DNA from 3 places in the Methylobacterium sp. M6A4_1b genome. Region 3 is predicted to be linked to each of the others. Evidence: riboswitches for the same ligand, from Rfam matches in the RefSeq annotation. Region 3 holds a riboswitch; each other region holds the start of a gene.
The links. Region 3 has a riboswitch for cobalamin ahead of ACLBWX_RS19275 (CbtB domain-containing protein). Riboswitches for the same ligand answer to the same signal wherever they lie in the genome.

Region 1: it holds a riboswitch for cobalamin, as region 3 does, so the genes downstream of both, ACLBWX_RS15790 (TonB-dependent receptor) here and ACLBWX_RS19275 (CbtB domain-containing protein) in region 3, are expected to answer to the same signal.
Region 2: it holds a riboswitch for cobalamin, as region 3 does, so the genes downstream of both, ACLBWX_RS21475 (TonB-dependent siderophore receptor) here and ACLBWX_RS19275 (CbtB domain-containing protein) in region 3, are expected to answer to the same signal.

What each region holds. Positions count from the first base shown of each region.
Region 1 covers NZ_JBKEZQ010000016.1:9,208-16,753, forward strand. Annotated here, with positions in the region: gene ACLBWX_RS15765 (hypothetical protein) at 99-476, shown strand; gene ACLBWX_RS15770 (hypothetical protein) at 520-765, opposite strand; gene ACLBWX_RS15775 (acyltransferase family protein) at 1,338-3,311, shown strand; gene ACLBWX_RS15780 (acyltransferase family protein) at 3,354-4,706, opposite strand; gene ACLBWX_RS15785 (DUF2934 domain-containing protein) at 4,749-4,937, opposite strand; cobalamin riboswitch at 5,083-5,283, shown strand; gene ACLBWX_RS15790 (TonB-dependent receptor) at 5,702-7,546, shown strand, end outside.
Region 2 covers NZ_JBKEZQ010000039.1:6,532-14,077, reverse strand. Annotated here, with positions in the region: gene ACLBWX_RS21485 (lysine N(6)-hydroxylase/L-ornithine N(5)-oxygenase family protein) at 1-399, shown strand, start outside; gene ACLBWX_RS21480 (ATP-binding cassette domain-containing protein) at 440-1,273, shown strand; cobalamin riboswitch at 1,488-1,686, shown strand; gene ACLBWX_RS21475 (TonB-dependent siderophore receptor) at 1,791-3,899, shown strand; gene ACLBWX_RS21470 (DUF1624 domain-containing protein) at 3,899-5,062, shown strand; gene ACLBWX_RS21465 (BLUF domain-containing protein) at 5,358-5,834, shown strand; gene ACLBWX_RS21460 (cobalamin B12-binding domain-containing protein) at 6,086-7,000, shown strand; gene ACLBWX_RS21455 (BLUF domain-containing protein) at 7,041-7,481, shown strand.
Region 3 covers NZ_JBKEZQ010000026.1:33,207-40,752, reverse strand. Annotated here, with positions in the region: gene cobN (cobaltochelatase subunit CobN) at 1-508, opposite strand, end outside; gene ACLBWX_RS19295 (DUF4349 domain-containing protein) at 537-1,457, opposite strand; gene cobW (cobalamin biosynthesis protein CobW) at 1,454-2,488, opposite strand; gene ACLBWX_RS19285 (DUF1636 family protein) at 2,485-2,913, opposite strand; gene ACLBWX_RS19280 (CbtA family protein) at 2,906-3,661, opposite strand; gene ACLBWX_RS19275 (CbtB domain-containing protein) at 3,689-3,865, opposite strand; cobalamin riboswitch at 3,921-4,114, opposite strand; gene cobU (bifunctional adenosylcobinamide kinase/adenosylcobinamide-phosphate guanylyltransferase) at 4,198-4,731, shown strand; gene cobO (cob(I)yrinic acid a,c-diamide adenosyltransferase) at 4,728-5,327, shown strand; gene ACLBWX_RS19260 (hypothetical protein) at 5,327-6,043, shown strand; gene ACLBWX_RS19255 (cobyric acid synthase) at 6,040-7,494, shown strand.

The DNA of each region.
Region 1 (7,546 bases), on a different contig from region 3:
GATCCCTATCCGCGCGGGGCACGCGTCCTGTAGGACACCGGCGAGGCCGGCGCGCCGGCGGGGTCGCCCGCGACCGGCACGCGCGAGGGGGGTCCGTCATGTCGCAGATCGGCGCCGTTCATCCGAGACTGTTCCGCGTGGCGGCCTGGCTGTGCGTCGGCGCGCTCGTCTGGCTCTCGTGGATCCCGCGGGACTGGGAGGCGCGGACGTCGCTGCCCGGCCAGTTCGAGCACGCCATCGCCTATTGCGGGACGGCCGGCCTGTTCGTCCTCGGCTACCACGGGCGGCCCTGGTGGCGCGTCGGCCTCCCCCTCGTCGCCCTGGGCGCCGTTCTGGAGGTGGGGCAATTCTGGATTCCCGGCCGGACCGCCCAGGTCATCGACTTCGCGGCGAGCGGATCGGGGGCAGTCCTCGGCGCCCTGGGCGGCACGATGCTGGCCCGCCTGCTGATCAGGACCCGGATCCTGGGGCGCTGACTCCCAGCGTCTCCGACCGGCACGTCTGCCTGACCGTGTCCGGTCAGGCCTTCCGATGGGAGACGGGCGAAGGCTCGGCGTTCCAGAGCAGGGACGTCGCGACGTAGGTCGCCTCGACCGCCACGAGCATCCAGGCGGCATCCGCCAGCACCGTCCCGAGGGACCGCTGCGCGAGCGCGCCCTCGAGCCCGATGGCCAGCGCCAGCACCAGGACGATGAGAAGAAGCCCGGGCAGGCGGACGGCTTGACTTGCGGCGGCACCGAGCGAAACGAAACAGATCAGGAGCATTTCCACACCAACATCAGCAGCAGTCAGACTACCTAGGTATAAAGAGGATACAAGAATAAATAAAAGGCAGTTTTGTGCTTCGCAACATTTGAGTTGCACTGCAAAAGCGCCCGTCCCGTCAGGCACAGCCGAACATCGGGAGCCCGGACCCAAGCGCCGGTCTTTCGAGCGATCCGCGGGACCGCAGGCGCGGGCCGCATCGCGCCGGGGCCGTCCCCCGGCACCGACCGCATCGGGTGAGCGCCCGGAACACTCCGCGCGGGGCCGCCCGGTTCGTGCCCCGGCACGGCCGACGCGCATGCGCGCACCCGAACCGTGCCGATCCCGCCGCCGATTCGCAGAGATCGAGCGCGCTCGGAAGAGACCTTGGAAGATACCTCAGAAGATACCTTTTGTTATAGCCGATCACCTGAAAGCTATAGGTCGGACGAAATACGCTTTTACAGAGATGCGTGCCTGTCTTAGAAAATTATCATTTGTTTTAATCAAATGATGGTACTCATGACATCTTGTTTCCAAATTTTGAACGACGGTAAATTCGTGTATCACTCCCTCGACAACTGGAGTGACGCATGTCTTTTCGATCTGACATCAACGGCCTGCGCGCCATTGCTGTCGCGGCGGTCGTGCTGTTCCATTTCCGATTTACATGGGCGAGCGGCGGCTTCGCCGGAGTCGACGTGTTCTTCGTCATCTCGGGTTACCTGATGACGAAGATCATCTGCTCGCGCCTCGCGAACGACACGTTCTCGATCTGGACGTTCTACAAGGATCGCGCCCGCCGGATCGTCCCGGCCCTGATCGGGCTCTGCGCGTTCGTCCTGATCTTCGGCTACCTCTTCGTGGAGCCGATCACCTACGCGCAGATCGGCAAGCATGCGCTCGCGGCCCTGACCTTCGTCTCGAACGTGGTGTTCTACCGGGAGTCCGGGTACTTCGACGCGCGCTCCGACACCAAGTGGCTCCTCCACACCTGGTCGCTCTCCGCCGAGTGGCAGTTCTACATGGTGTATCCGGTGATCCTGGTCCTGATCCGGATGGTCGAGCGGCTGCGCCGGTGGCAGGGGCCGATCCTGTGGGCCGGGTTCCTGCTCTCGCTGGCGACCTGCATCCTGGCGACGCCGATCCTACCCCAGGCGTCCTTCTTCCTGCTGCCGACGCGCGCCTGGGAGATGCTGGCCGGAGGCCTGGTCTTCCTCCATTTCGAGGGCCGGCAGATCGGCGCCGGGCGCGCCCGCGTCCTGGAACTCGCCGGGCTGGGCGCGATCGCGGTCGCGGTGCTGACCTTCGACGGCACCATGCCGTGGCCGTCCTACCGCGCTCTCCTGCCCGTCCTCGGCGCCTGTCTCGTCATCGCCGCACGGCGCCCCCACGCGCTCTGGTCCAGCAACCGGCCGGTCCAGACCGTGGGACGCTGGTCCTATGCCATCTACATCTGGCACTGGCCGATCGTGGTCGGGTTCGCCTATTTCGACCTGCCCCAGAACCGTCCGGCGATGCTGGCCCTCCTCGTCGGCCTCCTGGCCGGCTGGGCCGGCCTGTCCCGGATCGCGTCGCGCCACCGTCCGGCCGTCCGGCCGTCCGGGTGGACGACCGTCCGGCTCGGCGGGGCCGGCTTCGCGGCGACAGGCGTCCTGGCGGGCCTCGTGTTCCTCGGCCACGGCCTGCCCGCCCGCGTGCCGGGCGAGACCTCGCGGTTCGCGGAACTGGAGGCGGCGCGGAACGACGGCGATTATCCGCGCACTTGCGGAGGCCTCGACAATTTCGGTGCCCTGCGGCCCTGCCGGCTCGGCTCCGGCGACGGGCCGAAGGTCCTCGTCATCGGCGATTCCCACGCGGAGATGATGTATGCGCGGTTCGCCGATGAGGGCCACCGCATGCCGCGGGAGCGGCTGGAATTCATCACCGCGAACGGCTGCTCGCCGGTGCCGACGGTGGGCCGCACCACCAGCATCCGCTGCGACGTCTTCGCCGAGAAGGCGCTGGCCCAGGCCGAGACCGGGGGCTATGCGCGGGTCGTCCTGGCGTCGATCTGGACACCCTACTTCGTGCCCCCCATCCCCGGCACGATGCCCAGTGTCGACCGGACCTGCTTCGTCGTGGGCGAAAGATGTCTGACGGAAGCCGCCCCCGAAATCTTCGAGGAGCGGGTCGACGCGGCCTTCGCCAAGCTCGAGGAACGGCTCCGCGGGATCCGGCAGCGGGGCACCGAAATCGTCCTGGTCCTGCCGTTTCCGCGCATGAAGGACGACCTGACCATGGAGATCTCGAAGCGGATCTTCCGCGGCAGCAGCATCGCCGACCTGCACACCATCGACCGTGCCGGCTTCGAGTCCCGCAACGCCGCGATCGAGGCGCGGCTGCGCACGCTGGCGCGGCGGGTCGCGGCGAAGGTCGTCGATCCCGTCGCCTCCCTGTGCGGCCCCGAGACCTGTCCGGCGCTGGATGCACGGGGCTACCCGCTCTACCGCGATTCCAACCACTTCCGCGCCACCGCCATCCGCACGGACCGGTTCCGGTTCCTCGACGGCATCGCGGACCTCTGAGGAGCCCGGCCCGCATCCGGCCACAGATGCGCGGAAGCGAGGTCAGGCCCGCTTGGCGAAGGGCCGGAAGCGGAACGCCCGGAGCAGCGGCTGCTCGAGAACGAAATGGACGGCCAGGCCGAGAAGGTTCGCGAAGATCAGCACCAGAACGATCCGGGCGAAGGCCTGGTCGATCGACAGCGCCCCGACCAGCATGAAGCCCCAGCGGATCGCGAAGGTGTGCACCAGATAGGTCGAGAAGGACGCGTCACCGAGGAGGTTCAGGGTTCTGGCGACCGGGGTCTCGGGGGCTCTGTGGGGGATCAGGCAGACGAGGATCGCGAGGACGGCCGCGACGTGCACGCCCCATTTCGCGAAGACCGAGCGCGGCACCGAATCGTCCACCAGGATCGCGAGGCCACCGACGAAGCAGAGCAGGAACGCGGCGAGGAGGGCGAGGCCGAGGGCGGGCGAGGTCGCCGGCAGGCGGGCGGCGAGCGCGGGGCGGATCAGCCCGGCGAGGGCGCCTCCCAGGAAGGTCAGGATGATCGGATCGGTGCAGAACTCCAGCGTGGTCGACGCGGACCGCGTGTCGAGCAGCGACTTCTGGGACAGGCCGATTCCGAACAGCGCGAGAAACACCGCGCAGAGAACGACGATCCCCGTCCGCTTCGCGAACAGCAGGCTGAACGCGAAGATGAGGTAGAACAGCATCTCGTAGTTCAGCGTCCATCCCTGGGGCAGGACGGGCCGGACCTCCCCGAGGGAATTGGTCACGGGCAGGAAGAGGAACGACGCGAGGATCTCGTTCATCGGCGGCAGGGGGTGCTTCCGCACGATGGCGAACAGGAGCAGCGCGGTGATGAACCAGTAGAGGGGGATCAGGCGCTGGAAGCGTTTCCGGATGAACGTGGCCGGCGCCCCGCGCTGGCCGTACGTCGTCTGCGACGTCACCATCATCAGGCAGCCGCTGATCGCGAAGAAGGTTTCGACCCCGAGATCGCCGAACATCCACGCGATGCTCTTCAGATTGACGCCGTAGATCTCTTCCGTAGCAAAATACAGAAGGATATGATCCACGATCACGAACGACGCGACGAGGCACCGCAAGATCTGAATGGCGTATAGTGGCGCGTGTTTCGATGCCTGGATAGACCGAGCGCGCTCACGGTTGCCGAAATCTTGAATTGAAATCGGTATGTTGACCGATAAACTCAAATCCAGGCCCCCGACATCTTGCAAATCTTTTGCCGGCGCACCAGACGGCGTGACGCTCGATGTCCGGCATAAGCCCTGATCCGGGTCGGGGAAAGCCTCAATGTTAGCATTTGATAGCCCGATCGAGGCCATCGTGCCCGATCGTGCCGCAATCCCTTCGCCGGCGGGGCCGTGACGAAGGCGGGCCGGCGCGGTCACGCGGGGGCGTGGGTCCGGACGCCGGTGCCCAGGTCCTGCGGTTCAGGACGCCGCGGAGCCCTCCGGCTCCCGTGCGGCCGTCTTCGGTTCGTTGCGGGCGCGCGCGGCGCGCAGCTCCCGCTCGGCCATCAGCCAGAACTCGACCTCGAATCCCTCGGGGCGGTGGTTGCGCTCCCAGATCTCATGGGCGCGCTCGCGGATCCGCTCGAACGTGATCTCCTCATCGGACATCGTGCTTCCTGCTCCTTCTGTCTCGGTCACAGCACGCCGCGTCGACGCGGGGCCAACGCTCCAGCGCGGGTTTCGTCCCCGGAATCCTGCCGCCCGGCGGTTTTCCACAGGCGGCCGGCGCCGTTTGACCCCCGCCCCGGAAACCGCTTAGCTTGTCTTCGACGGTTCCTCTTTATCGAGGATCAAAAGGGAACGCGGTGAGGGTGCAGGCCCGAGGCCGCGGCTGCCCCCGCAACTGTGAGCGGCGAGCCCATCATCAACACGTCACTGGGTCCTCGGGCCTGGGAAGACGATGAGAGGGCGGTGACCCGCGAGCCAGGAGACCTGCCGTCAGTCGTGGTCACACGCGAAACGCGCTGGGCGGGGTGCCCCGGCGGGTGTCGGGGCGTTCGCGGATCGCGAACGGGTCGGCCTCGTTCGCGGTGACGTGCCACTTCGCGCGACCCGTCGCGTCAGCCGTCCCGTCGATGTCCGTGCTCGCCCGCGCACCCCGCTCCCGCATGCTCCCTCCGGCCGCCCCGCGCGGCCCGGACGCGGCTGCGCTGCGGACAAGGATGCTGGGAGCCCGGCCGCATGATTGTAATGTTATAACATTCGTTCTAGCGGAGACGGCAGGTCGGCCCCGACCGATGCCCGCGCCCATCCCTGGTTGTTCCATGCTCGTCGCCCCGATCCCATCCCGAACCGCGAACACGCGCGGGTTGCAAGGTCAGACCTTGCCCGCGCGACAGGTCCTGCGCCTGGCGGCCCTGCTCGGCGGCCTGATGCCGGTCTCCGCCGGGGCCGAGACCCGGGAGGCCCAGACCCGGGAGGTCCCGCCCGCCGTGACCCTGGAGACCCTGGAGGTCTCGGGGTCCGGGCGGGGCGGCCCGGCGCCCGCCGAGGGCCTCAACCTGCGCAGCCCCGGCCGCAGCGCCAGCCGTCTCGGCCTGACGCCCCTGGAAACCCCCGCCAGCGTCGACGTGATCGCGGGCGAGACCACCCGCCTGCGCGGCCAGAACACGGTCGCCGAGGCCGTCACCCAGAACGCCACCGGCATCACCACGGTGGCGTCGCCCGGCAACGGCAACGGCGCCTTCACGGCCCGGGGCTTCGCCGGCCCGAACTCGATCCAGCAGCTCTACGACGGCACCCGCCTGTTCGTGGGCGCCGGCACCGTGACCTTCCCGTTCGACACCTGGAACGTCGAGCGCATCGAGGTCCTGCGCGGCCCGGCCTCCGTGCTCTACGGCGACGGCGCCATCGGCGGCGTGGTCAACGTGGTGAGCAAGAAGCCGGTCTTCACGCCCCTCAACGAGGCCCGCGCCGCGGTCGGCTCGGACGGCCTCGCGCGCCTCGCCCTCGATTCCGGCGGGCCGATCGGCGAGGCCCTGGCCTACCGCCTCAACGTCAGCGGCAACCGCGCCGAGGGCTGGATCTCCCCGGACGGCAGCTTTCGCAACCTCGCGGTCTCGGGCGCCCTGACCCTGCAGGCGACCCCCGACCTCGCCGTCACCCTGAGCCACGATTTCGGCTACCAGGAGCCGGCCCGCTACTGGGGCACGCCGCTCGTCGACGGGCGCATCCGCGACGCCCTCCGGTTCAACAACTACAACGTCCGCGACGCGCAGATCCTCTGGACCGACAACTGGACCCAGTTGCGCACCGAATGGAGCCCGAGCGCCGACGTCACCATCCGCAACACCGCCTACCGGCTCCAGAGCCGGCGCCAGTGGCGGGACGTCGAGCAATACGCCTTCGATCGCGACACTGGGCGGATCGACCGCTCGGACTACATCGAGATCTACCACCAGCAAGAGCAGGTCGGGAACCGGCTCGACGCGACCGTCCGGGGCACGCTGTTCGGGTTCCGCAACGAATTCCTGGCCGGGTTCGACGTGAACCACATCGCCTTCCGGCACACCAACAACTTCGCCTCCGACGGCGGCGGGCTCGTCACGAGCGTCGACCCCTTCGCCTATGAGCCCGGGCTGTTTCCCGCCAACGGCCGCGCCGGCCCGGCCTACGCCACCAGCACGCGCCAGGCCTCGGTCTTCGCCGAGAACCGGCTGATCCTGTCCGACCAGCTCTCCCTGCTGGCGGGCGTGCGCTACGACGCGCCGGTGCTGCACCGGACCAAACTCGTCACCGGCGCGACCTTCGACCAGGATTTCCAGGCGCTGAGCTACCGCTTCGGCGCCGTCTACAACCCGACGCCGCTGCTGGCGCTCTACGCGCAATACGCCACCGCCACCGATCCCGTCGGCAGCCTGATCTCGCTCTCGCAGAGCCTGGCCAACTTCAAGCTCTCCACCGGCGAGCAGGTGGAGGTCGGCGCCAAGGGCGTGACCTGGGGCGGCCGGGCCGAGTGGACGCTGGCCGGCTACCGCATCGTCAAGGACAACCTGATCTCGGCCGTGCCGGGCCAGCCGACGCTGTCCACGCAGGTCGGCCGGCAATCCTCCGTCGGCGTCGAGGCGGCCCTGAGCCTGCACCTGTTCGAGGCCTGGCGCGTCGACGCCAATCTCGCTCTGCTCCACGCCCAGTACGACGCCTTCGACCAGGCGGTCGGCGGCGCGGTGGTGTCCTATGCCGGGCGCCAGCCCATCGACGTGCCGGAGCGCGTCGGC
Region 2 (7,546 bases), on a different contig from region 3:
CAGAAGGTCGTGGGAACGGTCCGGCACGCCCTGCACCGGCGGACCCGCGTGGAGGCCGTGACCGACCACGGACCGCAGGTCGCGCTCGATCTCCTCGACGAGGCCGCGGGCGCCCGCCGCCGGGACCGCTACGACGCGGTGATCCTGGCCACCGGCTATCGGCGCGACCGGGTCCAGTCCCTGATGCCGGCCCTGGCGCCCTATCTCGCGGACGGGGGCGTCGATCGCGATTACCGGCTGCGGACGCGGCCCGGTTTCGAGCCGGCCATCTACCTGCAGGGTTTCAGCGAGGAGAGCCATGGCCTGAGCGACACCCTGCTTTCCATCCTGGTGGTTCGCGGGCAAGAGATCGCGCAAGCGCTGCTGAGGGACGCTCCCCCGGCCCGCGTCTCGGCCTGATCCCGCCCGCCCGACCGCACGCCTCGACGGACCATCCCGGATGATCGCCACGGCCTCTCCACCCGCCGATGCCCCCGCGGCCGCCCCGCCGGCGGGGGACGCGGTGGGCTACCGGCTCGACGGGGTGTCGTTCGCCGTGCCCGGGCGGCAGCTCCTCGCCCCGCTCACCCTCGATTTGCCGAGCCGGGGCGTCGTCGGCCTCGTGGGGCATAACGGTTCCGGCAAATCGACTTTGATCAAGCTGCTGGGTCGCCAGCAGCGCCCGAGCGGGGGCCGCATCAGCTTCCGGGGCCGCCCCCTCGATGCCTGGGGCGACCGGGCCTTCGCGCGCGCCGTCGCCTACCTGCCGCAGGCGACGCCTCAGGCGCCGGGACTGCTGGTGCGCGAGCTCGTCGCCATGGGCCGCTATCCCTGGCACGGAGCCCTGGGGCGGGTCGGGGCCGCCGACCGCCGGATCGTCGCCGAGGCGATGGCCCTCACCGATACGGAGACCTTCGCCGAGCGTCTCGTCGACAGCCTCTCGGGGGGCGAGCGGCAGCGGGTCTGGCTCGCCATGCTGGTGGCGCAGGATGCCGGCTGCCTCCTCCTCGACGAGCCGATCTCGGCCCTCGACGTCGCACATCAGGTCGACGTGATGGCCCTGGTCCGGCGCCTGGCCGACGCGCGCGACGTCACGGTGCTGGTGGTGCTACACGACATCAACCTGGCGGCCCGCTACTGCGACGAGATCCTCGCCCTCCACGGCGGGCGCCTCATTCGGCGCGGCTCTCCGGACGACCTCCTCACGCCGGACTCCCTCGAAGCCATCTACGGGATTCGCATGGGGATCTTCCGGCACCCCGACACCGGCGTCCCCATCGGCTTCACGCGATGAAGGCCGCCGTCGCGGTGCGTTTTCGTGCCTGGCCGACGGACGGATCGCACGATGCGGCGTGGTTGCTGGGTCGCTTCCCGAAGGATTGCTCGGAATCGAAGACGTCGAGACGCGGGAGAGCCGTGGGACGATCTTCGTGAACGCCGTCTTGTCGCCTTCCGAACACATGCGATGGGAAAGCCTCGGAGTGCGATTGACGGCGAACCGTCTCTTCGGTCTCCTTGTCTTCGACGGTTCCTCCCCGGAGGATCAAAAGGGAACGCGGTGAGGGTGCAGGCCCGAGGCCGCGGCTGCCCCCGCAACTGTAAGCGGCGAGCCCATCATCAACACGTCACTGGGTCCTCGGGCCTGGGAAGACGATGAGAGGGCCGTGACCCGCGAGCCAGGAGACCTGCCGTCAGTCGTGGTCACACGCGAGACGCGCTGGGCGGGGTGCCCCGGCGGGTGTCGGGGCGTTCGCGGACCGCGAACGGGCCGGCCTCGTTCGCGGTGACGTGCCACTGCCGAGGCCGTCCGTTTGTCCCATCGTCCATCGAATCCGTTCTGGTCCGCGCTGGCCCTGTCCTGCGCGATCCCCTCCGCCGTTGCGGCCCAGGGGACGCGCTCCGGTGAGACCGCCGTGGTGCTCGACGCCCTCTCCGTCGAGGGCACCCTGACGGCCACCCCGACCTATCGGGTGCCGGACCTCTACAGCGGGACCAAGACGGTGACGCCGCGAAGGGACGTGCCGCAGCAGGTCGACGTGGTGCCGCGCGAAGTCCTGGTCGACACCGCCGCGACGCGCGTCGAGCGCGCCCTCGACTACGTGCCGGGGGTCGGCAAGCAGAACGACTTCGGCGCCCAGAACCTCGCGCTCTACTCGGTGCGCGGCTTCGCCACCCAGGACATCTTCCAGAACGGCTTCAACATCGCCCGCGGCTACAACGGCGCGCCCGACACCCAGAACGTCCAGTCCATCGAGGTCCTGAAAGGTCCGGCCGGTGCCGTCTACGGCCGCAGCGACCCGGGCGGCACGGTCAACATCCTGACGAAGCAGCCGGTGGCCCGGTCCTTCGTGGAGATGGGCACGCTGTTCGGCAGCTTCGGCACCGCCCGGACCACGGTCGATGCCGGCGGCGCGCTGAACGAGGACGGCAGCGTCCTCTACCGCTTCAACGGCGTCCTCGCCCGCCAGGACAGCTTTCGCGATTTCGTCGACGGCGACCGGGTTCTGGTGGCGCCCGTGGTGAGCTGGCAGGTGACGCCCGACACCAAGATCACGTTCGAGGCGCAATACCTGCGCAACCGCCAGACCTTCGACCGGGGCACCGTCGCGGTGAACGATCGCCTCGGCCTCGTCCCGCGTTCGCGCTTCTTCGGCGAGCCGGGCGACGATTCCGTTTCCGAGAGCGCATTCCTGCAGGTGCGGCTGGAGCACGCCCTCAACACCGACTGGCAGCTGCGCGTCGCCGGCCACGTCAACACCGGCAGCCTCACGGGCCTGCAGACCGGCGCGACCGGCATCCTCGACGACGGCCGCACGCTCCTGCGCGAGTTCCGCCGCCACGACTTCACCTGGGGCGTCGCCATCGGCCAGGCCGAACTCACCGGTCGCTTCGAGACCGGGCCCTTCGCCCACACCCTGCTGCTCGGCCTGGAGCATGAGCGCTACAACAGCACAGAGAACCTGCAGCGCTCGACCCCGCACCTCGATCCCTTCGCCATCGACCTGTTCAACCCCGTCTACGGGAAGGCCAAGCCGCCCTTCACGCGCCGCTACGGCGCCAGCGAGAACGTCGGCAACACGGCGGTCTACCTCCAGGACCAGATCGCCCTGAGCCCGGAATGGAAGCTGCTGATCGGCAACCGCACCGACTTCTACAACCAGACCTTCCGGGACAAGGTCGCGAACGAGCGAACCGAGCAGGACCGCACCGGGTTCTCGCCCCGCGCCGGGCTCGTCTACCACCCGCTGTCGTTCCTGGCCCTCTACGGCAACGTCGCCGCCTCGTTCCGGCCCAATACCGGCTTCGACAGCGCCTCCCGGCCCTTCGCGCCGGAGACCGGGTTCGCCTACGAGGTCGGGGCCAAGCTCGATCTGTTCGACGGCCTCAGCGTCACGGCGGCCGCCTTCCACATCGAGAAGCAGAACGTCTTGACCACCGACCCGGCGGACTTCTTCTTCCAGATCGCCGCCGGTGCCGTGCGCAGCGAGGGCTTCGACGTCGGCCTGGTCGGACAGGTCACGCCCGAGTTCCGGATCATCGGCGGCTACGCCTTCATCGACGCGGCGGTCACCCGCGACGAGGTCCTGCGGGTCGGCTCGCCGCTCCTCAACATCCCGCGCCACAGCGGCTCCCTGCTCGGCATCTACGAGGTCCAGGCCGGCGACTGGACGGGCTTCGGCATCGGCGGCGGCTTCCGGGCCGTCGGCTCCCGCCTCGGCGACAGCGGCAACGAACGCTTCCGCCTGCCGGGCTACGTCCTGACGGATGCGCTGGCCTATTACCGCTACGAGAACCTGCGCTTCGGGATCAACGTCGACAACATCTTCGACGAGACCTATTACGAGCGCTCCTACAACAGCTTCTGGGTCGGCGTCGGCGAGCCGCGGCGGCTCACCGTCAGCGTGACGGCACGCTTCTGATGGCGGAGCGCGCCTCGACACCCCTCCCGCTCTCGCAGGCCCGCATCGTCTCGATCGATGCCCTGCGCGGCCTCGTCATGCTGCTCATGCTCGTCGACCACGTGCGGGAGTTCGTCTACCTGCATGCCCAGGTCCGCGACCCCATGGACCTCGCCGTCACCCCGCCCGATCTCGTGCTGACGCGGCTGACTTCGCATCTCTGCGCCCCGGTCTTCATCCTTCTCACCGGACTCTCGGCCAGCCTCTACGCCCGGAAGCACGGCGCCCGGGGTGCGGCCAGCGGCTTCCTGCTCAAGCGCGGCCTCCTGCTGATCCTTCTCGAAGTGACGCTGGTGAGCCTCGCCTGGACCCGCAGTCTGGCGCCGCCGATCCTCTACCTGCAGGTGATCTGGGCCATCGGCCTCAGCATGGTGGCGCTGGCCGCCCTGCTCTGGCTGCCGCGCGCGGGCCTGATCCTCTTCGCCTTCGCGGTGATGCTCGGCCACAACCTGCTCGATGGGCTCGTGCTCCGATCCGGCGACACCGGCTACGTGCTCTGGTCGATCCTGCACCAGCGCGGCGTCATCGGATTGCCCTGGGGCGTGGCGCGCACCTCCTATCCTGTCCTGCCCTGGTTCGGCGTGATCGCGGCGGGCTACGCCCTCGGGCCGCTCTTCGCCGGAGCGGTCCGGCCGGCCAGCCGCCGCGCGGGGCTCCTGGCGCTCGGCGGTGCGGCGCTCGCCGCTTTCCTCATCCTGCGGGGCTTCAACGGTTACGGCGAGCCGGTGCCGTGGCAGACGGGGGCGACGCTCCTCCTGACGGCCCTCTCCTTCTTCAACCTGACCAAGTATCCGCCCTCGGCCGACTTCCTGCTGCTGACCTTGGGCCTCGGCCTCTGGCTCCTCGCCCTGTTCGAGACCCTGCCGGCCCGAAGCCTCGGGGTTCTGCGGGCCTTCGGGGGGGCGCCGCTGTTCTTCTATCTGGCGCATCTCTGGCTTCTGCGCCTGCTCCATGACGGCGCCCTCATGCTCGGCTTCGCCGGCCCCTCCGGCCGGATCGAGGCAGGGGCTCCGGCGCAGATCTGGCTGATCGCCGCCGCCCTCGTCCCGCCGCTCTGGCTCGCCTGCCGCTGGATGGTCGGCCTGAAGCGCCGCGCCGCCTGGCCGGGCCTCAGCTACCTCTAGTCCAGGGTCGAACGTCCGTCGCGAGAGGTTCGGAGCGGCCTCGCTGCGGCCGCTACGAGGCCCATGTCGCCGCCTCGCGGGCCGTGTCGCCGCCGGGTTCGCACAGGAGGCGATGCATCCTGCTCCCCGGCGCATGGAATCGGCCGCGGGTGAATGCGCCGGCGGGCGCATCGCGGAGCCGAACGCGCAACGACCTCGGTGGCCGAGTCCGGTTTCAAATCGGGTCGGATGCGCTATCGTGCCGTCCACGCACCGGTCTCGACGGCCCGTCCTGCATCTCCGGAGATGGTCCCCCATGTTGGACGAATACGGTTTTCTCCGTGGCGCCGAGTTGGACGAGGGCGCTTCGACCGCTCTGTATCACTTCGTCTACTGCAGCCGTGCCGCCGACGGAGTCGACGACGCGGAGGTCGGCCGTATCGTCGAGTCGGCGCAGCGGCACAATCTTGCACGCGGCATCACCGGCGTTCTGGTTTTCGGCAGCGGGATCTTCTTCCAATGGATCGAGGGGCCGGCCGCCCAGATGCAAGGCCTCATTGCGAGCCTGCACGGCGATCCGCGCCATCACGATATCGTCACGCTCAGCCAGAGCGAGGAAGACCGCGAACGTCTCTATCCGAATTGGGACATGGAGCGGGTCGAATCCGAGGATATCCGCCTCGTCCTACAGGACGCACTCGAAAGCACGGAAGACAAAGACAATGTCGCGGCCCTGACGCGGATTCTGAAGCACCTCGACTCCGGTCCTCTGAATTCCCTCGGGCGAGCCTAGTCCAAGCAGCGCCGGGCCGCCATCGGTCGACTTACGATTGATCTTGTATTTCTGAACATGAAGTCCACGAACGGGGCGAAGAGAACGCACCCATCTCCGGTTCGCAGTTCGGGACAGGCACACTCCGAACCAGGAACTTTCCGCACCCTCCTTTACATTCCTTCGAAGCGGCGTTCTGATGTGGCCAAGAGGTGCACGGCATCGACCGACAAGCGCCCCCTGCAAAGGAAGTGAGTTCTGGGGAGCGGACCATGTCAAACCTCGCTTCGTCCACCGCTGCGTGGATCGATCCGTCGGCGCGTCAAGCCGGTTGGGTCTCGGAGGTTCGGCTCGCCTATGCCCGCAAACGCACGGAAGAGGAAAGCCGCCAGCGCGCCCTCGCGCTCAGCCGCATCGTCGAAACAGACATCATCCCGCGTTTGAAGCTGCTTCACCCGCAGCTTGCGCCCGCGGCGAGCGCTCCGCTCGCCAAACCGGATGCACAGCAGATCGAAGCCTTCACGCAGCTCCTCCTCGGTTCGGACCTCGCGGCAGCCTCGGACGCCGTCAAAGATCACCTGGCGAAAGGCCATTCCGCCGAGAGCATGTTCCTCGAACTTCTTGCGCCTGCGGCCTCGTTGCTCGGACGCTTATGGGACGAAGATCTCTGCGACTTCATCGAGGTGACCGTGGGCGTCGCTCGCCTCCAACTGCTTCTCTCGCAATACAGATCCGAGCCGAATGTGCCATCTTACGATGAGAATCGCGCCGCCCTCTTGATGGGGGCACCGGGGGAACTGCACACCTTTGGCGTGGCCGTCGTCGAACAGTTCCTCCAAGTCGCCGGATGGCAGGTCGCGAGCGGTTTGGCTTCCAGCCCCAGTCAGATCTCACAGCTCGTGAGGTCCAGGAAATTCGATGTCGTCGGTCTCACGCTGAGCTGCGAGACGCGCATCGATGGGCTGACGGCCTCGATCCGGTCGATCCGCGAGGTCTCACGGAACCGGTCGGTCGGCATCATGGTGGGCGGTCCTGTCTTCCTCGACAAGCCCGACCTGGTCGAGCGTGTCGGAGCGGACGCCTCGGCCGTCGACGCGCCGACGGCCGTCCTGCTAGCGCAGAGACTGTTCGACATCGGTCTCGAAAACAGGCTCCGGCCTGGCGCCAAGGCCGCCTCTTCCGCGTGATGCCGAGGTTTCGGACCCGACCCGATGGGAGGCGGATACAATGAACCTCGTGCAACTCGTCTATGCCTCCCGTCCGTTCGGATTCGATCAATCCACCCTGGACAGCATCCTGACCCAGTCACGGCGCTGCAACATGCGGGACGGTCTGACCGGCGCTCTGATCTGTCGTGGGGACATCTATCTCCAGCTTTTGGAGGGCGAAGCGGACGCGATCGACAACACGTATGCGCGCATCGTCAGAGACGATCGGCATCTCGAGATCCATCGCCTGTCCCATGCGCCTGCGTCCGAGCGTCTTTTCCCCGCCTGGGCCATGCGGAGCGATCCCGCACGCACGTGGATGTGGTCCCAGGAGGAGGTGGCCAACGGGGCCGCGACGCAGGCCTCGCCCGAGCAGGTGCTCGGGATTTTTCGACGGCTCGCGGCCGAGCCCGCGGACCCGCCGAAGCTCACCCTCGTCTCGTCGGCGACCAACCGGTGAACCGCTCGTGTGCGGAGGCTCCGGGAACGCAAGACCGGCATGACCGGAAACCGGGCGACCGCACC
Region 3 (7,546 bases):
CCGCCCCGGCGGACCCGATCTCGGCGGCGATGCGCCCGATCAGGCGGCGCAGGTTCGCAGCCCCTCCGGCCCGGAAATAGGCGTCGAAGTCGGGGGCGAGCTCCGGCTTCGTGGAATAGCCGTCGAGGCGCGGATCGGGCCGGTCGTCCCCCGGCAGCACCACGAGCACCACCCCGGCGGCGCGGGCGGCCGCGCTGGCGCGCTCGAGGCCGTAGCGCCAGTAGTCGAGCCCGCCGAGGCAGCGGATCACGACGATTCGCGCCCTTGCGATCACCGATTCGACGTAGAGGTCGACCGACATCGGGTGGCGAAGCTTCGCGAGCTTGGCGAGCCGCAGGGTCGGGGCCGCGGCCGAGCCCGTCGGAAAGGCCGCCGCATGGGCGGCGGCCATGCCGAACAGGTCGGAATCGGTGAAGGACAGGAAGACGATGTCTCCCGGCGCCTGGCCGAGATCCACCGCGGCTTCGCCCTCGTCGAGGGAGACCGTATCGATGCGGATCAGGTGCATGGCGGCTGCCGCGGCGTCTTGGCCCCGTTCATGGCCGCTCCTGCCTCAGGGGCCTCCGGAGCCCGCCACGCCGGCGGCGGCGCAGGCGCCAGAGGCCGCGCAGGATGAGCGTTCCGAGGGCGACGAGGGGGAGCCAGGGCAGGCTCACGATGGCGAGGCGCAGGGCGGCCCCCGCGCTGGCCCCGAGGGTGGCACCGGCCTGATCCCAGACCTCCTGCACCGGTGCCAGGGGGCCGGAACGGGCCTGGTCCGCCCGGAAGGCGACGGCGACGGTTTCGGTGTCGACCCGCTGCTGGAGGCCGCGCTGCTGGGCTTCGCCCTCCTCGATCTGAGACTGGACCTGGGCCAGTTCCTGGGCGATCCGGATGAGGTCCTCGACTCGGGTATCGGGCTTGGCCGCCAGGGCGTCGAGGCGCTCGCGATAGGCGGTGCGCTGCGCGAGGCGCCGCCCGCCGTCCTCGATGGCACGGGTCAGGTCGTCGGCCCGCGTCGCCTGGCGCCGCACCACGACGTCGCCCGACTGCTCGCCGGCCAGGGGCGCCGTGAGAAACGCGACGTACGCGTCCACCGCCGCGTGGGGGAGCCGGACCTGGATCTGCGCCTGAGGCCGGCCGGAGGGGCGCGAGCCCTCCTCCAGCGACGCGGACACCAGGACGCAGCCCGGCGCGGTCCCGGTCAGGCAGCGGTCCCGCGCCGCCGTGAAATGCGCGCCGACGCGATCCGCCGGCAGGCCGATGGTCAGGTCGTGCGCGTAGGCGAGCTTGGCGGGGTTCCACTGGGCCTGGGCGAGCGGGCTGACGGGGGCGGCACTGCGGGCCGCGTCGGGGGCGGCCCGCTCCCTGGAATCCGTGCAGCCTCCGAGGCCGATCAGCGCCGCGAGGCCGAAGGCGACCAGCGGCCGCCGCCGGAAGCCGGCCGCACCACGCCGCAGGGCCGCGCGGCGGTTCATCCCGCCAGGGCCTCGGCGACGGCGTCCTGATCGAAGCCCTTGAGGCCGATCACCACGAGGCGGCCGTCGCGCGGCTCGGTGGATGTCCAGGGCCGGTCGTAATGGTGGGCGATGCGCGCGCCGACGCCCTGGACCACGAGCCGCATCGGCTTGCCGGTCACCTCGGCGAAGCCCTTGATGCGCAATACGCCCTCCGTCTCGGCGGCGCGGGCGACCCGGATGGCCAGGTCCTCGGCGGAGGCCGCGACCGCCACCGGCAGCGCCACCGAGTCGAAGTCGTCGTGGTCGTGGTCCTCGCCCTCGCCGTGGTGGGAGGGACGCGCGTCGAGGTCGTCCTCGGCGGCGGCCTCGATTCCCAGGATCACGCGGGGGTCGAGGCGGCCGTGCTCGGCCTCCACCATCTTCACCGCGCGGGGCAGGTGCCCGGCCACCTCGGCGCGGACCTTGGCGCGCCCGGCCTCGTCGAGGAGGTCGGCCTTGTTCATCACCACGAGGTCGGCACAGAGGAGCTGGTCCTCGAACACCTCTTCCAGGGGATTGTCGTGATCCACGCTGGCGTCGTCCGCGCGCTGGGCGGCCAGCGCCGCCGGATCGTCGGCGAAGAAGCCGGCGGCCACGGCGGGACCGTCGATGACCGCGACCACGCCGTCGACCGTCACGCGCGAGCGGATCGCCGGCCACTGGAAGGCCTGGACCAGGGGTTTCGGCAGGGCGAGGCCCGAGGTCTCGATGAGGATGTGCTCGGGCGGATCGGCCCGGTCGAGAAGCTTGTTCAGGGCGGGGACGAAATCGTCGGCCACGGTGCAGCAGATGCAGCCGTTGGCGAGCTCGACGATATCCTCGTCGCCGCAGCCCTCGATGCCGCAGGCGGCCAGGAACGAGCCGTCGAAGCCGATATCGCCGAACTCGTTGACGATGATGGCGAGGCGCCGCCCGTTGGCGTTCTCCACGAGGTGGCGCACCAGGGTGGTCTTGCCGGCCCCGAGGAAGCCGGTGACGATGGTGCAGGGGATCTTGGCGACGAGGGTCATTCGGCGGCGTCCGGATGGGGGGTCGCCGCGACAGGCGGCAAGGGAGCGGGAAACGGCGGGATGCGGGCGACGACGCCCTTGCGGAATTCCTGGGGCCTCGCCTTCCACGGCACGATGCCGTCCGGCGTCTCGGCATAGAGCGCGAGGCCGTCCAGGATGGTGGCGGCGGATTCCACCGGGTCGAGGTCGCCGTAGACGTAGGTCCAGCGCCCCTGCGACGCCACCGCCACCGTGCAGGGCCGCTTGCAGACGGAGAGGCATTCGACGCTCTCGACCGTGATGCCGGGGTGGCCGCCGGCGCTGACGGCCTCCTGGAGGGCGGCGAGCAGGCGGGCGCCGGCGCGCGGCTCCGACGCGTCGCCCGTCGCCCGGCAGGTGGCGCAGACGTAGAGGGTCACGGGCGCGGCGGTTTCCAGCTCAGGCATGGACGGCCCGGCTCCGGCCGAACAGGCCCCAGGCCCAGCCATAGGCCAGCCCGATCACCGCCCAGAACACGAAGGCGATGCCCAGCGAGCGCGCGGCGAATTGTGCCGCGTAGGAGGCCGGCAGGTTCGAGGCGGCGTGGCTCGCCTCCGGCGCGCCCGCCAGATGCGGCGCGACGAGGAGGACGATGCCGCCCGCGATCGTGATCGGCGCCCGCCGGATCGCGATGAGATACAGCCCCACGGCGGTGGCCACGGCCGTCATCACCCACCAGAACTGGCGGTCGGCCAGGGGCGCGGCCTCCATGCCGGGGAGTTCCGGCGCGAGGCCGAGGGCGGGGGCCAGCGCCACCGCGAGAAAGCCCCCGACGGCGAAGCGCAAGCCCGTTTCGGGATTGGGCTCGCGGTTGCAGGCGAGCAGGACGGCGCCGAGCAGGAGCGCGTAGCCGACGCCGCCCACGAGCGTGGCCAGGGCCGTGAAGGCCATGCGCGGCAGGCCGGGGCCGGGCTGCCACGCGGGTGCGACCTCGCCGCCCGCGACGGACGGGTCCTTGGTGCCGTGATCGTGACCGCCGTGCACGCGCACGATCAGCGAGGCGCGGGTCGGCAGGACGGGTGCGGCGGAGGCCTGCGTCTCGTAGCGCTCGGCCGCGATGATGAGCGGCGAGGTGAGCGCGAGCTGCAGGCCCGTCGCGACGACAGCCGCGAGGAAGCCGGCGACCAGGGCCGCCGACACGAGCCGGATGATCATGAGAGGTGCTGCCTTAAGCGGAGGCGCTCAGTGGCAGGGGAAGTTCTGGCTGTGGCGGAAGTCGTGCGCCGCGTTGTGCAGCGCCATCGCCGGGGCGAAGCCCGCCATGAACACGAGGCCGAGGCCGAGGAAGGCGGCCACGAGCACGGCGCCGAGGCGCTCGTTGGTGCGGGTGCCGGTCAGGACGAGGGTGTTGGTCGACATCAGGTCATCTCCTGGCCGCCCCGCCGGCGGCCGTCACGAATCGCGCGGGTGGACGGCAGGTCCACTCTCGGAGGCAGGTCTCCTGGCTCGCGGGTCGCTGGTCCTGCCGCCTTCCCGGATCGCTCCAGTGGCCGATGGCAGTCCCGTCTCCGCTCACAGTTGCGGGGGCAGCCGCGGTTTCAGGGTCGCCCCCTCACCGCATTCCCTTTTCACCCCGTTCCCGGGGCACCGTCCGATCCACGCTTCTACGCGGTTGCCGATCTCCTGACAACGCGACCCGGGCGGTTTCGCGCCTTTGACCTCGAGCCCCGATTTCGGGCACAGCATTCCGCATGCCGCACCCCACGCCCCGAATGACCCTCGTGCTCGGAGGCGCGCGCTCGGGTAAGAGTGCTCACGCCGAGGCGCTGATCGAGGCGTTCCCGCGACCCTGGCTCTACCTCGCCACCGCCCAGGCCTGGGACGATGAGATGCGGGCGCGCATCGCGCTCCACCGCGACCGCCGCCCGGACGGCTGGATCACGCAGGACGTGCCGCTCGCCTTGGCCGAGGCGGTCGCCGCCGCGACCGGGCCGGTGCTCGTCGATTGCCTGACCCTCTGGCTCACCAACCTGATCCTGTCGGAGGCCGACCTGGAGGCCGCCACCGCCGCGCTGCTCGCGGCCTGCGCGGCGGCGCCCGGCCCGGTGGTCCTCGTCGGCAACGAGGTCGGCCTCGGGATCGTGCCGGAGAATGCGCTGGCCCGCCGCTTCCGCGACGCCGCCGGACGCCTGCACCAGCGCCTCGCGGCGCAGGCGGACCGCGTGGTGCTCACGGTGGCGGGCCTTCCCCTGATCGTGAAACCCCAGCCCGGAGCCACCCCATGAACGATGCCGACCGCCATCGCGAGAAGATGGAGAAGCGCAAGGCCGTGCAGGACGCTGAGGTTGCGGAGAAGACGATCGAGAAGGGGCTCCTGATCGTCAATACCGGCCCGGGCAAGGGCAAGACCACGGCGGCGCTCGGGTTGATGCTGCGGGCCCTCGGCCATGGCTGGCGGGTCGGCGTCGTGCAGTTCATCAAGGGCGCCTGGGACACGGGCGAGAAGCACGCCCTCAAGGCCTTCGGCGATCGGATCGACTGGCACACCCTCGGCGAGGGCTTCACCTGGGAGACCCAGGACAAGGCCCGCGACATCGCCGCCGCCGAGCATGCCTGGGCCAAGGCCCTCGACCTCATGGCCGACCCGACGATCCGCCTGGTGGTGCTGGACGAACTCAACATCGCGCTGCGCTACGACTACCTGGACCTCGACGCCGTGGTGGCGGCCTTCCGGGCGCGCCGACCGGACCTCCACGTCATCGTCACGGGGCGCAACGCCAAGCCGGCCCTGATCGAGGCCGCCGACCTCGTCACCGAGATGGGCAGCGTGAAGCACCACTTCGCCGCCGGGGTGAGGGCGCAGGAGGGGATCGAGTTCTGATGCGGGTGGCCATCGCTGCTGTCGCGCTGTCCATGCTGGCGGGAACCCACGGAGTCCGCGCCGATCCTGCGCCGACCTGGCCCGCCACCTATCTCGGCCGCGTCGAGGCCCTGGCGGTGATGGAGGGGCTGCTCGCCCGGCTGCTCGCCAGCCGCTCCGCCACCGCGACCCTCGAAGGGTGGTGCGCCGAGCATGGGATGGCCGCCAAGCCCCGGCTCGCGGCGAATCTGCAGCGCGGGCTGGACAAGCCGGCCTCGGACGAGACCCGACGGCGCCTGAATGCCGGCTCGGACACGGTCCTCCGCTACCGTCAGGTGAAGCTCGCCTGCGGCGACCACGTCCTGTCCGAGGCGGACAACTGGTACGTGCCGGAACGCCTGACGCCGGAGATGAACCGCCTCCTCGCGACGACCGACACGCCGTTCGGCCGGGCGGTCCAGGCCCTCGGCACGACGCGGCAGACCATCGGTGCGGAGTTCCTGTGGCAGCCCCTGCCGCACGGGTGGGAGCAGGCGCCACCCCCGGCTGCGACCTGCGGCGCCCTCGCGATCCCCGACCAGCTGTTCCGGCACCGGGCCGTGCTGTTCACGGCGGAACGGGTGCCGTTCGCGGAGGTCGTCGAGACCTATGGGGCCGCCGTCCTGGCCTTTCATCGCGCCGTGCGGCCAGCCGATCCGGCCTGCGCCGCGTCCCCGTCGGCGCGGCCTCAGCCATGACCCGCGCCATCATGATCCAGGGCACCGGCTCGGATGTCGGCAAGTCGCTGATCGTGGCCGGTTTGTGCCGGGTCTTCGCGCGCCGGGGACTCGCCGTGCGGCCCTTCAAGCCGCAGAACATGTCGAACAACGCCGCCGTCACCGCCGATGGCGGCGAGATCGGGCGGGCGCAGGCGCTGCAGGCTCGGGCGGCCGGGGTAGCGCTCTCGGTGCACATGAACCCGGTGCTGCTCAAGCCGCAGAGCGAGACCGGCAGCCAGGTCGTGGTTCAGGGCCGCATGGTCGGCACCGCCAAGGCGCGGGACTACCAAGCCTGGAAGCCGCGCCTCCTCGCCTCCGTGCTGGAGAGCTTTTCGCATCTGAAGGCCGAGGCCGATCTCGTGGTGGTGGAGGGCGCGGGTTCGGCCTCGGAGGTCAACCTGCGGGCCGGCGACATCGCCAATATGGGCTTTGCCCGCGCCACCGGCACGCCCGTGATCCTGCTCGGCGACATCGACCGGGGCGGCGTCATCGCCAGCCTCGTCGGCACGAAGGCGGTCATCGACCCCGCGGATGCCGCGATGATCCGGGGGTTCCTCGTCAACCGCTTCCGCGGCGATCCGAGCCTCTTCGCGGACGGCATGGCCACCATCGCGCAGGCGACCGGCTGGCCGAGCTTCGGGCTGATCCCGCACTTTCCCGACGCGGCCCGCCTGCCGGCGGAGGACGCGCTCGGCCTCGCGGGCTCCGGCGCCGGGGCGGCCCGGCGCAAGGTCGTGGCCGTGCCGGTGCTGCCGCGCATCGCCAATTTCGACGACCTCGACCCGCTCCGGGCCGAGCCCGACGTGGCGGTGGTGCTCGTGCGCCCGGGCGAACCGATCCCGGTGGCCGACCTCGTGCTGCTGCCGGGCTCGAAGACCACCATCGACGACCTCGAAGCCCTCCGCGCCGAGGGCTGGGACATCGACATCCGCGCCCATGTCCGCCGCGGCGGGCGGGTGCTCGGGCTCTGCGGCGGCTACCAGATGCTCGGCCGGCGCATCGACGACCCGCACGGCATCGAAGGCGCGCCCCGCTCGGTGCCGGGCCTCGGGCTCCTCGACATCGAGACCGTGATGACGCCGCTCAAGCACCTCGCGGCCGTCACCGGTACCAGCCTGCCGGACGGCGTGCCGTTCGTGGGCTACGAGATGCATGTCGGCGACACCACCGGGCCGGATACGGCGCGTCCGGCGATCCGGCTCGCGGACGGTCGCTCCGACGGCGCGGTCTCGGCCGACGGCCGCGTGACCGGCACCTACGTGCATGGCCTGTTCGCCGACGACCGCCAGCGCGGCGCCTGGCTCGCCCGCCTCGGGGCGGCCCCGAGCGGGCTCGCCTACGAAGCCGGCATCGAGGCGGTGCTGGACCGGCTGGCCGATCATCTCGAGGCGCATGTCGCCTGCGAGTCGCTCCACGCCCTAGCGTTGTAGCGGCCGGAGAGATTAGGCTCGGCCTCGATCGCCCGGCTCACGACGGGCGCGG